2 regions of the Cupriavidus sp. GW821-FHT02F09 genome follow, and region 2 is predicted to be linked to the other one. Evidence: riboswitches for the same ligand, from Rfam matches in the RefSeq annotation. Region 2 holds a riboswitch; the other holds the start of a gene.
What was found. Region 2 has a riboswitch for ZMP and ZTP ahead of glyA (serine hydroxymethyltransferase). Riboswitches for the same ligand answer to the same signal wherever they lie in the genome.
Positions count from the first base shown of each region.

Region 1: another riboswitch for ZMP and ZTP. It lies ahead of AC07XB_RS01370 (LysE family translocator); the one in region 2 lies ahead of glyA (serine hydroxymethyltransferase).

Region 1 covers NZ_JBWKVH010000001.1:252,539-256,713, reverse strand. Annotated here, with positions in the region: gene AC07XB_RS01380 (nuclear transport factor 2 family protein) at 1-229, opposite strand, end outside; gene AC07XB_RS01375 (LysR family transcriptional regulator) at 550-1,503, shown strand; ZMP/ZTP riboswitch at 1,633-1,716, shown strand; gene AC07XB_RS01370 (LysE family translocator) at 1,737-2,369, shown strand; gene AC07XB_RS01365 (LacI family DNA-binding transcriptional regulator) at 2,493-3,512, opposite strand; gene AC07XB_RS01360 (Bug family tripartite tricarboxylate transporter substrate binding protein) at 3,804-4,175, shown strand, end outside.
Region 2 covers NZ_JBWKVH010000005.1:94,526-98,700, forward strand. Annotated here, with positions in the region: gene AC07XB_RS07845 (GspH/FimT family pseudopilin) at 1-195, opposite strand, end outside; gene nrdR (transcriptional regulator NrdR) at 324-791, opposite strand; gene glyA (serine hydroxymethyltransferase) at 950-2,197, opposite strand; ZMP/ZTP riboswitch at 2,320-2,422, opposite strand; gene ybgC (tol-pal system-associated acyl-CoA thioesterase) at 2,584-2,988, shown strand; gene tolQ (protein TolQ) at 2,985-3,668, shown strand; gene tolR (protein TolR) at 3,711-4,148, shown strand; gene tolA (cell envelope integrity protein TolA) at 4,164-4,175, shown strand, end outside.

The DNA.
Region 1 (4,175 bases), on a different contig from region 2:
GAGCCTGAGGCTTACCGTGCGGTGTGTAAGCATAGTGCGGGTGCGTCGCGCGAAGATCCCCCGCGAATTTGTCGAGAGCATCGTGCCCAACGAATACACCCGTAGGCACGTAGAGCACGCAGTCCTCGGTATAGAGCGCCTCGATCGCCGCGCGACGACGCGCTGCGTCGCCTTCGCCGAAGACCTCCTGGAGGTTGCGATCAAGCAGTTCATGGGTACGGTCATTCATAACACACTCCTTAATCGATGACTGTGGACCTTTGCGGTCGCATGGGGTGGAAATCTCTTAAGTCTCTTGCATGTCCATTTCCTGTAGCAGCTGCTTCAGGAAGATGCGGGATGTGGTGCCGCGCTACTGAGCGAGGGCCAAGGTCTTCGTGACGGCGGTGATGACGGCTAACTGTCCTTCGAGTCTGCGTACCATGATCTATCTCCTGGGTGGCGTGGTGCGACGAGTAAGTGCGACGAGTGGTGCGACGAGACAAATCTATGACGTCATGCTAATTTTCGAAATAGAAATGAATGAAAACCATCGTTGCAGGATTGTCGATGTCAAAACTACCGGATTTCGAAGGGCTCGCGATGTTCGCGAAAGTTGCCGAAGAAGGCTCGTTCGCTGCGGCGGCAACTGCCATGGGGGTCTCGGTCGCCACGGTCTCCAGGGCCGTTACCCGTCTTGAAGAACGGCTGGGAGGTCGACTGTTCAACCGCACCTCCCGACGACTTGCACTCACGGACTATGGCCACACGCTTGCCGAGCGAGCGGCGAGAATCTACGCGGAGGCTGAGGAAGCGGAGGATTTCGCACGTGAGACGTCAAGCCGGCCACGTGGTCTCGTAAAGCTCGCGGCGCCGCTCTCCTTTGGTGCTCGCTGGGTGGCTCCGCTGTTGCCCGAGTTCTTTCGGACCTATCCGGATATTTCCGTCGAACTTCATCTCACGGACGCACAGACTGATCTGATTGGCGATGGCTTTGACGCCGCCCTGCGCATCGCCATCATGGAAGACTCGTCACTCGTCGCACGTCTCATTGCACCTGTGCGGCGATTTGTCGTGGCATCTCCAGCCTATCTGTCTCACCATGGCCATCCTCAGCACCCGCAAGACCTTGGCGCCCACCAGTGCCTTACCTACACCAACAGGAGTAAGCGCGACGTCTGGCGATTTACCCATGAAAGTGGCGAGGAATGCACCGTCACACCAACCGGAGCGTTGCGAGGAACGAGCGTGGAGGCATTGCTGCCCACGGTCCTCGCTGGACTTGCCATCACCGAGCTTCCTGAGTTTGTCGCGACGCAGTATTTCCGGGACAAACAGCTCGAGCCCGTTTTGACCGATTGGCGCTTGCCTGAAGGTGGTTTGTATTTCGTCACGCCCACTGCCCGCGCGCGGCCCGCGAAGGTGAGTGCGTTGGCCGATTTCTTCATCTCCAGACTCACCGCGGCGCAGTGGAGCGCAGAGACGTCTATGGATGGGGAATCATCCGGGCACCGCAGAAGGTAATTTCCTCTTTCTTCGATGGCCGATCTCAGTCCGACGGACGCCAGTGATCGTCCCAGGTTGGCTGGTTGTCTGTCAGCGCAAGACCACGGCGCCTCCGAGCCTAAAGTATTTTCTCCTGTGCTATGATTTCTGCACTCATGTGACTGGCGCATACAGATAGGGCACTATCGGGGAGCGTGAGGTTGCTAGCCGCCGCGCGCCTGGGCATTACCTACTATCCTTGGAGATGGGTTATGCCTGATTTTGCACAGTTGCTCATGTTTGCTCTTGTGGCGTTGGGAATGGTTTTAACGCCGGGGCCGAACATGATTTATCTAATTTCCCGCTCAATTTGCCAAGGTAGACGCGCAGGCCTCATTTCATTGGGCGGCGTTGCTCTGGGCTTTGTGTTCTACATGCTCTGCGCGGCATTCGGAATTACGGCCTTCGTATTTGCGGTACCTTACGCCTACGATACGCTTCGCTTTGGCGGCGCTTTGTACCTTCTATATCTTGCCTGGCAAGCGGTCAAACCGGGCGGACGGTCCGCATTTGCAGTGCGCGACCTGCCGGTCGATACCCCAAGGAAGCTCTTCAGCATGGGGTTTATCACCAACCTGGCGAATCCAAAAATCGCCGTCATGTATCTGTCTCTGCTTCCCCAATTTATTACGGAAGGACACGGCAGCGTTCTTACCCAGTCGCTGGCGCTCGGCGGCGTTCAGATTTCGATCAGCCTCGCTGTGAATGCACTGATCATCGTGACGGCCGGATCGATATCTACCTTCCTGTCAGGACGCCCGCAGTGGCTATTGGTGCAGCGCTGGCTGATGGGAAGCGTTCTGACAGGTCTGGCGGTGCGGATGGCATACGAATCCAAGAAATAGCAACACCTTGCCAATACGCCGGCGCATCAGCCGGCGGCCAACGTCCGTGGCCCTGAGCAGGCCATCGTGAACCTGCAGGAAGGTGCCCCGAGCGTCGAACTGGCGCATGTGCAGCCCACTGGCCTACCTGGGCGCTGCCGGGGCGCACGACTCACCCAGAACCAGGTCAAGCGGCACATTCACGCTACGCGGTTGCCTCCCCCCCTCCCCGGCCAAGCGGTCAAGCATCAGATGTGCGGCGGCCTGCGCGGCACGCTCGATGTCAAAGCGTAGCGTGGTTAGCGGGGGATACATCAACTCTAGCGTCTCCGGCGTACCGATGCCGATCACCGAAAGGTCTCTGGGAATATCCAGCCCCGCCTTGCGCGCAACATAAATGGCTCCGGAGAGCAGGCGCGTTCCTAGGCCGATGATTGCAGTGGGGGGTGCGGAAAGAGCGAGCATGGTCGCCATTTGGGTGCGTGACGAATCGATCGCCGAGCGTGACATACAGACTAGTGCCGGGTCGAACACCAAACCTGCCTCCGCAAGGGCATCCCGGTAGCCGAGCAGCTTTTCGCGCCCTGGACGAATGTGCTCGCCGGGCCCGAACAACGCGATACGGCGGTGACCCAATGAAATCAGATACGCCATTGCCTGCTTCACACCGCTACGATGGTCCAAATAGACCGCGTCCATTGGTAGCGGCGTTTCCCGATCCAGAATCACCACCGGTAAGCTGCAGCCGCTGAACAGGCTGTCGGCGGGGTCCGCGCTCTCCAGGCTCGGCGCGGCAATGATGCCCTCTAGCCGGCGGGTCTCGAACAGCGCAACCAGTTCGCGGTCGCGCCGTGGCTGGTCCAGTGTATTGCCGACCAACATGGAGTACCCGGCGGCCTGCATATGCTTCTCGACTTCGCTGAAATGCGCCGCCAGCAGCGGGTTGCCGATGTTCGAAACCAGGTAGCCGACCGTCTTGCTACGCCCGGTGCGCAGGTGGCGGGCGGCAAAGCTGGGTTCATAGTTCAGTGCCTCCACAGCCGCATGCACCCGGGCTCGCAGCGCCTGGCTGGCATAGCCGGTGCCGTTCAGCACCCGCGACACGCTGCCAATGGAAACCCCCGCCGCCTCAGCCACATCCCTGACGGAAATCCTTTGCGTCATGGTCTTCCCTAATGAAAACGTTCCACAGTTGGACGCCAAATTTGTTGCCTGCTAAGTTAGCACAAACGGAAATCGTTTTCACATTTCCGCTCACCTAACCCAGACAGCGCCAAACTATCCCATGCAGCAAGACCGTCCTTCGCGCCCTCTCGCCGCCCCCCCCTGGCGCCGACTTTACGGGCGAGGCCACGTGTGGATCCCTGAGCGGCAGGCCAGGCGAAGCGCAGTAAGCCTGGCGCGGCTCCGTCCGGAGCATGCCGCTGGCAATCACAACGACAACGGAGACATCCCATGCTTCACAGACTGATCTGTGTGGTCGCGGCCGCGCTCGCCCTGCACACGGCGGGGCCGGTACTGGCCGAAACCTATCCCTCACGGCCAATTCGCCTGGTAGTGCCGTTCCCGCCCGGTGGCACTGCGGACATTTTCGGACGGCTGCTCAGCCAGCAGCTCACGCAAAGCCTCGGGCAGCCGGTGCTGGTGGAGAACCGCGCCGGTGCGGGCGGAAACATCGGCGCGGCCGCCGTCGCCAATGCACCGGCGGACGGCTACACCTTGCTGCTGGGCACGATCGGCACCCACGGCATCAACCCGACGCTATACGCCAACCTTCCCTACGACCCAAAGAAGGACTTCCAGCCTGTGGCCCTGGTCTCCTCCGGT
Region 2 (4,175 bases):
AGTGAAGCCGGCTTGCCGAGTGGCGCGTAGCGCAGAGGGGAGGGGGGAGAGGTTGGCAGCGCGCCGGAGGGCGTAGGGGCGTGAATCGGCCAACGCTGCCCATGCACTGCGCAGCGCTTTCCCCGGTGCCCACGATAGCCTGGTGCGCACAAGTGCAACCAAGCCCGCTGCCGCAAGGCAGGAAGGCTGACCCATGTTCGACTCCCGTCCGAAAACTGTTTTTTTTCTTGTTGGCGTATTTCGCCTCTCCGGGCGAGTCCACCGTACCTTCCGTTTTTATATAGGAAGGTAGTGCAGATTAAACAACTTTCCTTGGAAGTCTGCTACCCCTTCCGTGGGGTAGACGCCGAAAACTCATCCAGCATGTCGCGGAATTCCGACACATCCTCAAAACTCCGATACACCGAAGCAAACCGGATATAAGCAATTTTGTCCAACCGGCGCAGCTCGCGCATGACCAGTTCCCCGACCTGGCTGCTGGGGATTTCCTTCTCGCCGAGGGCGAGCAGTTTCTCTTCGATGCGGGTGATGGAGGCGTCGATGGCTTCGGCCGAGACCGGGCGCTTGCGCAGGGCGAGGCGCATCGAGTCTTTCAGCTTGTCGCGGGTATAGTCCGCGCGGGAGCCGTTTTTCTTGACGATGGCGGGGAAGAACAGCTCGATCCGCTCATAGGTGGTGAAGCGGCGGTCGCAGGATTCACAGCGGCGGCGGCGGCGCACCGTATCGCCTTCTTCCGACATGCGCGTGTCCAGGACCTGGGTGTTGGAGTGAGCGCAAAAAGGGCATTTCATGCCTGACCACCTCGAAGTATGAGCCGGGGCGCGTGCCGCGCAGGCAGCGTTTTGTCATTCTGTGTCGCGCCGGGCTGGGTTGGCAAGGCCCGCCGCAGGCGCGGCGCGCGCCGCGGCGGGGCTGCCGGCCACCCGCGCGTGGCGGGTGGCGCTGGGCTTTAGCCGTAGACCGGGAAACGCTTGGTCAGGGCTGCCACTTGCTCGCGCACGCGCGCGATGTTGGCCAGGTCGTGCGGGTTTTCCAGCACGTCGGCGACGAGGTTGGCCACCAGGCGGGCTTCTTCTTCCTTGAAGCCGCGGGTGGTCATTGCCGGCGAGCCCAGGCGGATGCCCGAGGTGACGAACGGCTTTTCCGGGTCGTTGGGGATGGCGTTCTTGTTGACGGTGATGTGTGCTTCGCCCAGGACCTTTTCGGCTTCCTTGCCGGTGATCTGCATCGCGCGCAGGTCGACCAGCATGACGTGGCTTTCGGTGCGGCCGGAGACGATGCGCAGGCCGCGCTCGATCAGGGTTTCGGCCAACACGCGGGCGTTCTTGACCACTTGCTGCTGGTAGGTCTTGAACTCGGGCGACAGGGCTTCCTTGAACGCGACTGCCTTGCCGGCGATCACGTGCATCAGGGGGCCGCCCTGGATGCCGGGGAAGATGGCCGAGTTGATGGCCTTCTCATGCTCGGCCTTCATCAGGATCACGCCACCGCGCGGGCCGCGCAGGCTCTTGTGGGTGGTGGTGGTGACGAAGTCGGCGTGCGGCACCGGGTTGGGGTACTCGCCGGCGGCGATCAGGCCGGCGTAGTGGGCCATGTCGACCATGAACAGGGCGCCGATGGACTTGGCTACCTTGGAGATGCGTTCGAAGTCGATGCGCAGGGCGAAGGCCGAGGCGCCGGCGATGATCAGCTTGGGCTTCTTTTCCTGCGCCAGCTTTTCCAGTGCGTCGTAGTCGATGTCTTCGTTGGCGTCCAGGCCGTAGCTGACCACGTTGAACCATTTGCCGCTCATGTTGAGCGCCATGCCGTGGGTCAGGTGGCCGCCTTCGGCCAGGCTCATGCCCATGATGGTGTCACCCGGCTTCAGGGCGGCGAAGAACACGCCCTGGTTGGCCTGCGAGCCGGAATTGGGCTGCACGTTGGCGGCTTCGGCGCCGAACAGTTGCTTGACGCGGTCGATGGCCAGCTGCTCCACGACGTCGACGTACTCGCAGCCACCGTAGTAGCGCTTGCCGGGATAGCCTTCGGCGTACTTGTTGGTCAGTTGCGAGCCTTGCGCGGCCATCACGGCCGGCGAGGTGTAGTTTTCCGAGGCGATCAGCTCGATGTGCTCTTCCTGGCGCTGGTCTTCCTTCTGGATGGCGGCAAAAAGCTCGGGGTCGATCTGGTCGATCGTATAGCGGCTGCGTTCGAACATGGCGAAAACTCGTCTGAAAAAAGGGGAATTCCGAATGGCTTCGGGGTAGGGCGCGCGGGGAAGGCACAGGCGACCGGCGCTGGACGCGTTAGCTATCCGGCGCAGGGCGCACCCTGCTTCCCATTCGCTGCCCAGGCGAGCGGCAGGCGCTTGAAACATCGCGCCAGAGAACTTTGCGCTTCCTCGTGGTAGTGCCCACTGACTTCGCCAGTCGCGCAAGATGGAATGGTTGGCGGCAGTTTAACGCGAGGCGCTGGCCCGCTGCAAGACGGTGCTGCGGGGCCAAAGACCGAAAGTCAATGCCTTGTCCGTCAGGTAATGTAATTGTTGTAATGTCGGGCAAGGGTTTACACCGGGTCGGGCTGGCTGCCGTTACAATCGCGGCCATGAGCAACAATGTGTGGGCCTTGCGGGTGTACTGGGAAGACACCGACGCGGGCGGCGTAGTGTTCTACGCCAATTACCTCAAGTTCTTCGAGCGCGCCCGTACCGAGTGGCTGCGCTCGCTTGGCATCGAACAGCAAGCGCTGGCCGATGAGTCGGGCGTCGTCTTCATCGTCAGAAGCACGGCGGTGGACTACAATGCCCCCGCCCGTCTGGACGACTTGCTTGAGATCCGGACACAGATTGAACGGGTTGGCCCGGCGTCGGTCCAATTCGCCCAAGAAGCTTGGCGTGGTGAGCAATTGCTGGCTACTGGCGCCATCCGGGTTGGGTGTGTTGATCGTAGCACATTTCGCCCGACTCCCATTCCCGCTCCCGTCCTTGCAACCATCAAGACCGCTCGATGAATCCCGTGACCGTCACGCAAGACCTGTCGATCATTTCGCTGGTGCTGCACGCCAGTGTGCTGGCACAGGCCGTCATGGCCCTGCTGCTGGTGATGTCCCTGTTCTCGTGGACATATATTTTCCGCAAGCATTTCTCCCTGCGCGCCGCGCGGACCCAGACCGAGGGGTTCGAGCGCGACTTCTGGGCCGGCGGCGACCTGCAGGCCCTGTACCAGAGCGCAGCCAACAATCGTCACAACACAGGCGCGCTGGAACGGATCTTTGAGTCCGGCATGGGCGAGTACCTGAAGGCGCGCGAGCGCAACAATGACGCCGGCGCGCTGCTCGATGCCGCACGGCGTGCGATGCGCGCGGCCTATCAGCGTGAGATGGATGTGATGGAGTCGCATCTTCCGTTTCTGGCGTCGGTAGGTTCGGTCAGCCCGTACATCGGCTTGTTCGGCACCGTATGGGGGATCATGAACGCCTTCCGCGGCTTGTCAAATGTGCAGCAGGCAACGCTTGCGGCCGTGGCGCCCGGCATTGCGGAGGCGCTGGTCGCCACCGCTATCGGCCTGTTCGCGGCGATTCCGGCGGTCATTGCCTACAACCGCTACGCCACCGAAGTGGATCGCCTAGCCATCCGCTTCGAGAGCTTCATGGAAGAGTTCCTGAACATCCTGCAACGGCAGACCCGCTAAAGCGCCGAAGCCACCAACGTCTTCGGTCAAGGAGAACCAGCAATGGCAGCGATACAGCGCCGTGGCGGCTCGCGCCGCCGGGCCAGTGCCGACATCAACGTCGTGCCTTACATTGACGTGATGCTGGTGCTGCTCGTCATTTTCATGGTGGCGGCACCGATCGTGAATCCCGCCGTGGTTGACCTGCCCAGCGTGGCCAACGCCACCCAGCAGCAAAAGGCCCCCCCCATTGTCGTGACCGTGCATGAGGACGGCGCACTGACCGCGCGCGGCAAGGATAACGCCGGCAACAGCTTTGAGCGCAAGCTCGACAAGCAGGGCCTGATCGACTTCGTGCATCAGCGCCAGAACGAGAATCCCGATCAGCCGGTGGTGATCGCCGCCGACCGCTCGGTCAAGTACGAGGCCGTGCTGGACGTCATGTCAGTGCTCAAGGCCGACGGCGTGAAGCGCGTCGGCCTGATGGTCAAGCCCAAGTAAGCACCGCCCCACGCGATGAAAACCGCC